2 regions of the Rouxiella sp. S1S-2 genome follow, and region 2 is predicted to be linked to the other one. Evidence: predicted binding sites of a transcription regulator. Region 2 holds the regulator's gene; the other holds the start of a gene.
What was found. Region 2 encodes LexA, which represses DNA repair genes until DNA is damaged. Its sites were predicted from a motif close to TNCTGTATGTACATACAGNA; they were not measured.

Region 1 (3,421 bases), 1.8 Mb from region 2:
GGCTGCCATAACGTTTGATATATTCCGGACTTGCCACCAAATGACAGCGCTGCTTTGCGACCAGGCGACCGTGCAGTTCTGTATCTTCCATTGATGAAATTCGCAGCAGCAGGTCAGTGCTATCAGCGAAGGGGTCAATGTAATCATCGTTGAGATTCAATTCGATATTTAGCGCGGGATAGCGCTCGCTAAGCTCACTGATACTGGGCGCAATGTGTCGCAGGCCAAAAGAAATGGGAGCATTAATGCGGATGCGACCGCCAGGTTCACTGCGGCGCTCGTCGACCAACGTTTGCGCATCTGAAAGCTGGAGCAGCATTTCTCGGAAAGTTTCTGCGTAAATCAGCCCCGTTTCGGTAGCAATCACCGCACGCGTGTTGCGGTACAGCAACTGGGTTTCCAGTGCCTGTTCAAGCTGTTGAACTGTGCGTGATAGAGAAGAGGGTGCCAGACTTTCAAGGCGAGCAACTTCAGACAAATTTCCTTCCCGAACAATAGCCAGAAACAGCTGCATAGAGCGGACGTTAATTTGGTTGAGCTTATTCATCTGTGCGTAATCCGCAATGGTCTTTACACCATTGTAGTGTTTTTTCGAATGCGTTTCCTCGATAAAATAGACCGACAATCACAGAGGAGACTTCTATGACTACCCCAATACTGGCTTTTGATGAAACCGTTCGTCAGCGTGTCTCGACGCGTGCTTTTTTACCTACGCCATTAACCGATGAGCAACTTCAAGAAGTGCTGCAAGATGCACAGTATTCACCGTCTAACTGCAATACTCAGCCCTGGAATGTGCATGTTGTCTCAGGTGAGACCAAAAATAAGCTGGCACAGGCGATGATAGCCAACGATTTGGCGGGGAAACAGACGCCAGATTTTAGCTTCTCTTATGACGATTTTTTCGGCGACTACTACACGCGTAGCCAGGATCAGGCACGTCTTTACTACGATTCTTTAGGGATAGCGCGTGATGATAAAGATAAGCGTCATGAGATGTATTTGAAAAACTATCAATTTTTTAACGCACCACATGCCGCTTTTTTATTTATGCCTTCATTTGGAGACAACATCCGTGTTGCCTCTGACATCGGTATGTATGCACAAAGTTTCTTGTTATCCCTCACTGCGCGTGGCTATGCGGGCATTCCACAGACATTACTGGGTTTTCATGCGGATATAATTAGGGCGGCATTAGGTGTGTCCGACGATTATCGCCTGCTGTTTGGTATTTCATTTGGCTACGCCGATACCACCGCACCTTCTGCGAAAATACGTCAGCCCCGTTTACCCGTAGCAACAAGTGTGAGAATGCACGGCTAAATCGCTGCCATAGGGCCTTGAGAATTTTACTGGCCCAATTTGAATTTCAGATGCTGCGGGGTACATAGCGAAAGCATTGTTCGGCTTTTAATGTGTATAGAATGAACGGTGGCAAAGAGTACTGTTTTGTTAATTGAAATCCAGCTTCCTTACTGAAACCCGTTAATACTGAAGGTAACGACGCCAAAAATCTCAACCTCATCAACGCCATAGTTCAGAATAATCGGGGGAAAGTTAGGATTCATTGGTTCAAGTTTCACTATCGGGTGGGTACAAAGCCGTTTAACGGTGTACTCACCCGCCACGGAAGCAATGACGATATCGCCGTGTTTGGGGTCAAGGCTTCGGTCCACCACCAGCATCGAACCTTCATAAATCCCCGCATCAATCATCGACATTCCCGTCGCCATCACGAAGTAGGTTGCCGCCGGATGATTAACACATAACTTGTTTAAATCTATGCCTTTTTCGATGTAATCCTGTGCCGGACTGGGAAACCCCGCGGGCACCTTATCCTGAAAAAGTGGGGTGTTGAGTTCGACGGGCGAAATTGCTGGGCGAGAAAAAGTCATCATACTGCTCCATGATTGTACTGTGTATTCATACAGTATAATCATGATTCGAGGAATTTGGAAAGAAAGGTGTTGCAGAACTTCGTCATATCACCGCTGTCTGCTCAGGATGAGCGCATCAGCAGCAAGTCGCTGATGATATATCGCGCTGAAATGAATACGTTTACTCCATAAGGAGGATTGGCAGCGGCGGTATAGGCACTCTATTCTACTGTGAATAAAGGTGATTATTCGAACCTATCGGAAGCTCCTGCCGTGACTCTTGCTTTCCGATTACTTTCATAAAAGAGGAAGTAATGAAATACCAGAATATCTTTACCGAGCTACAGATTGAATGGCCCATTATCCAGGCGCCGATGGCGGGCGTGAGCACCCCCGAGATGGCGGCGGCGGTCTCTAACGCGGGTGGAGTCGGGTCTCTGGGGCTGGGGAGTGCCAAACCCGAGTCGGCTTTCGAGCAAATTCAAAAGACAAAATCACTCACCGACCGACCGTTCAACGTCAATTTCTTCTGTCATACCGCGCCCAACCTCAATCATGATGTGCATCAGAAATGGCTGGAATATCTTAACGCGCATTTTCAAGCGCACGACGCGCTTGCGCCTACTGTCTTGAACGAGATTTATCAGAATTTTCAATCTAACGAAAAAATGCTCGAAGTCGTGCTTGAGACCAGGCCGGCCATCGTGAGTTTTCATTTTGGCGCACCGTCTGAGCCAGTCGTTGACAAAATTCATGCCTACGGCGGCAAAGTGCTGGTGTGTGTCACTAACCTGCAGGAAGCACAATTGGCAGCGTCCGTTCATGCTGATGCGATTGTTGCCCAAGGCGTTGAGGCTGGCGGACATCGCGGTAATTTTGATGCAAAAAAAGATGACGAATTGGGGCTTTTCCCACTGTTGCGAATTCTTGCACGCCACAGTGAGCTGCCTGTTATTGCCGCAGGGGGAATTATGGACGGTGTCGGTATAGATGCGGCAATGCGGCTGGGTGCCGTGGGTGTGCAGCTCGGCACGGCATTTATTCTATGCCCTGAATCTTCGGCAACTGCTGCACATCGCGAATGCCTGAAAGGTGAGGGCGCGGCAAGAACGGCAATCACTGCGGCCATTTCTGGGCGGCCTGCTCGCGGAATTATCGGTGTCTTCCAGCGAAGTATAGTGCCCGATGGCCAACGGCAAATCCCTGACTATCCCTTTGCCTACGATGCGGCGATGAAACTGCACGCGGCGGCCAAGGAAAAAGGCATTTTCTCCTATTCGCCAAATTGGGCGGGCCAGGGAGCCGTGTTATGCCGTGAAATGCCGGCTTTTGAACTCACGCGCGTGCTGGCTGCGGAGTGGGCCGAAGCGCGTAAATCACTTTTGGTATAAGTAAAAGTTACCTAACACAACGGCAATTTTCACAATGCGCCGCTGTGGCTGTGGCTGTGGCTGTGGCTGTGGCTGTGGCTGTGGCTGTGGCTGTGCCCAGCACGCGCTTAAGAAAGTCTTGGGTCCGGGGTTCTTGGGGATTACCCAAAATGC
Region 2 (3,421 bases):
AGGGCACATAAACGATTTCCTGACCGTCTTGGGCAAGCTGGCGCACGCGCTCGGCGTTATTAACGTTGATACCTTTATAGAGACGGTTCCAGGTCCAGCTCAAGACGCGGTCAGACAGGCGCACGGCTTCATAATTGAAGTCGGCAGCAATCTCTTCCATCAGGGCGATCGCGTTTTGCTGCGCCTTGTCGTGCGAAATCTTTTTGGTACGCGCTTCATCTTCAACTGCTTTCTCAATGGCCTTAGAGGCTAAAAGCTTGTTAAACAGGTCCTGACGAACCGGCAGTCGCGGCCCTACGGCGGCCAAACGCTGGCGCGAGAAGTGCATACGTGCAACCCGAGCAAGCTTATGGGCAATGATTTTATCCGTGCCATGCTGAGTGGCCATATCGCGCAGCGATACCGTGTTCGAAAAACGCACAAAACTGTCGCGACCGAGCCAGAGCACGGCAAAGAATTTTTGTACGCCGTTCAACACGCGAAGATGCGGCGTGTCCTGACCTTCGCGGCCCGGCGCACGACCAAACATAACCGAGACCGGCAGCATTTGAATATCCAGATTAGGGTTATTGCGATGCAGGTCGAGATAGTCGTGGAAAAGTTTTACCGACTCTTGTTTAGGCTGATAATAGGAAAATACGCGCGGTCCTTCACCAATAAAAACGTGGCTTGGCAGGTGTACGCCGTCTATTTCTAGCGGAATAAGAGGATCGGGCAAGTTCTGCGCCAGGCATTGAACCCGCAGAGTAAGGAGATCGGCCTTAGAGTTATAAGGCAAAACATACAGAATTGGGCGAGTTGGATCTAAACGCAACTCCGTCACCGGATCTGTAGGGATGACCTTGCTTCTTACCAGCAATTTTAGCGGTAAATTCAATAGGGTATAATAAAGTCTACGCCATCCTGACATAAAAAACGTAAAGCCTCTTGTTAGCAATTCGCCGCAAGGATACCAGAAACCCGGTATGAGATCTGTGGTGATAGGACAACGGATTCAGGCTAAAATGCCCCAAAATCACTTTAAGACGCAAAATAATGTCAAATCAAGTTACGGGATTGACCCGAATCTACAAGGCCGCAGGTTACTCCTTAAAGGGATTAACCGCGGCCTGGAAAAACGAAGCTGCATTTCGTCAGGAAGCCATTGTCGTGGTGCCTGCCATCTTACTGTCATTTTACCTGGATGTGAGCAGCATCGAGCGTATTTTAATGATTGGTTCACTGATTTTAGTCTTGGTTGCTGAATTATTAAACAGTGCAGTAGAAGCCGCCATCGACCGCATAGGACCGGAATTTCACACGCTTTCTGGCCGCGCCAAAGACATGGGGTCGGCCGCCGTTCTCATTACCATTGTTTTTGCCATTTTCACTTGGGCAACTATCCTGGTGCCGCGCTGGCTCTGAATGTTTTAAATATTCTTAATGTCTGTTTTTGTTCACTCTTAGGTTTTAATTCACCCATTACCTGTATATACTCACAGCTGGACTGTATAAACAACCAGGGGGCGGAATGAAAGCACTAACGACCAGACAACAAGAGGTCTATGACCTTATTCGCGATCATATCTCGACCACCGGTATGCCGCCAACTCGTGCCGAGATTGCCACACGTCTGGGGTTCCGTTCACCTAACGCGGCAGAAGAGCATCTTAAGGCGCTGGCGCGCAAGGGCGTAATCGAGATTATATCCGGCGCTTCTCGCGGTATTCGCCTGCTGATGGAAGAAGAAGAAGGCCTGCCGCTGATTGGCCGCGTAGCCGCCGGTGAGCCGTTATTGGCGACCCAGCACATTGAAGCGCATTATCAGGTTGATCCTGCCATGTTCAAACCCAACGCCGACTTCCTGCTGCGCGTAAGCGGTATGTCGATGCGCGATATTGGCATCCTCGACGGTGATCTCCTGGCGGTTCATAAAACGCAGGACGTTCGCAACGGTCAGGTAGTTGTTGCGCGCATCGATGACGAAGTCACGGTCAAGCGTCTTAAGCGACAGGGTAATACTGTACAGCTGCTTCCCGAAAACAGTGAGTTTGAACCGATTGTGGTCGACCTGCGTCAGCAGAGCTTCAGCATTGAAGGCCTTGCGGTCGGTGTTATTCGCAATGGTGACTGGATCTAACACCCGCAGTCAGAATCTTGCCGTTCGTTCGGCACATGTTCCCTGCCAGCAAACGCCAGTCGTTTGTCCATCGCCCCTTAACTGGGGCGATATTGTTTTTGTCCCGAATCGTTATCTCAGCCTGGGTTTTTAGCCATTATGCGATCGCTTTTCAGCTTGCCTACACTCAAAAAAACCTTCTTCAGCCCAGCCGATAAGGCCCTGTGGCTTCTCGCGCTGCCGATGATCTTCTCAAACATTACCGTGCCTTTATTGGGTCTGGTAGACACCGCCGTCATAGGCCATCTCGATAGCCCTGATTATCTTGGCGGCGTTGCGGTGGGCTCAATGGTCACCAGCTTCCTGTTTATGTTGCTGCTGTTTTTGCGCATGAGCACGACGGGACTGACAGCGCAGGCATTGGGAGCAAAAGATAACGTCCTGTTGGCGCGGGCTTTCGTCCAGCCGTTTATGTTGGCCTTGATTGCCGGTGTGCTGATTTTTCTGTTCCGCCAGCCGTTAATCTCATTGGCCCTAAGCATTGTCGGCGGCAGTCATGCCGTCTTGAATCAGGCCGAGATTTTCCTTTCTATTCGCTGGTACAGCGCACCGGCTTCACTGGCAAATCTGGTGATATTAGGGTGGTTATTGGGCATTCAATACGTCAGAGCGCCGGTGATTATGCTGATCGCTGGAAATCTGCTTAACGTCGTGCTCGACCTGTGGCTGGTGATGGGGCTTGGGTGGAATGTTAAAGGCGCCGCCGTGGCGACCGCCTGTTCAGAATATGCCACCTTGGCACTTGGACTATGGTTGGTTTCAATTGTAATGAGAAGGCGGGGGATCAATTTTAGCCTCTTAAAACAGTCTTGGCGGGGAAATCTGCGCCAGCTGATTACGCTTAATCGTGACATCATGCTGCGCTCGCTGCTGCTTCAACTGTGTTTTGCTTCTTTGACCATCATCGGTGCGCGCTTAGGCAGTGAGATTGTTGCGGTAAATGCCGTATTAATGAATCTGCTGACCTTCACCGCCTTTGCTTTAGACGGCTTCGCCTATGCGGTAGAGGCTCATTCGGGTGAGGCATTTGGTGCCAAAGATAAAAGCCGGCTTTTGCATGTTTGGCATGCCGCTTGCCGTCAGGCAGGACTCGTGGCGCTAATCTTTGCCGTCGTTTATGCACTGGCCGGTGAACAGATTGTTAACTTACTGACCTCTTTACCCGAGCTTCGGGCGCAGGCAGACCGCTATTTAAATTGGCAAATCATTTTACCTCTGGTCGGCGTGTGGTGTTATTTACTCGACGGCATGTTTATCGGTGCT

Region 1: a site for LexA is predicted at 1,914-1,933, ahead of umuD (translesion error-prone DNA polymerase V autoproteolytic subunit). Genes of this name have one in related genera too.

The regions. Positions count from the first base shown of each region.
Region 1 covers NZ_WFKL01000001.1:3,313,647-3,317,067, reverse strand. Annotated here, with positions in the region: gene GA565_RS15285 (LysR family transcriptional regulator) at 1-547, opposite strand, end outside; gene GA565_RS15280 (nitroreductase) at 643-1,323, shown strand; gene umuD (translesion error-prone DNA polymerase V autoproteolytic subunit) at 1,473-1,895, opposite strand; gene GA565_RS15270 (nitronate monooxygenase family protein) at 2,192-3,268, shown strand; gene GA565_RS15265 (amino acid ABC transporter ATP-binding protein) at 3,276-3,421, opposite strand, start outside.
Region 2 covers NZ_WFKL01000001.1:5,068,189-5,071,609, reverse strand. Annotated here, with positions in the region: gene plsB (glycerol-3-phosphate 1-O-acyltransferase PlsB) at 1-910, opposite strand, end outside; gene GA565_RS23215 (diacylglycerol kinase) at 1,036-1,404, shown strand; gene lexA (transcriptional repressor LexA) at 1,511-2,119, shown strand; gene dinF (MATE family efflux transporter DinF) at 2,258-3,421, shown strand, end outside.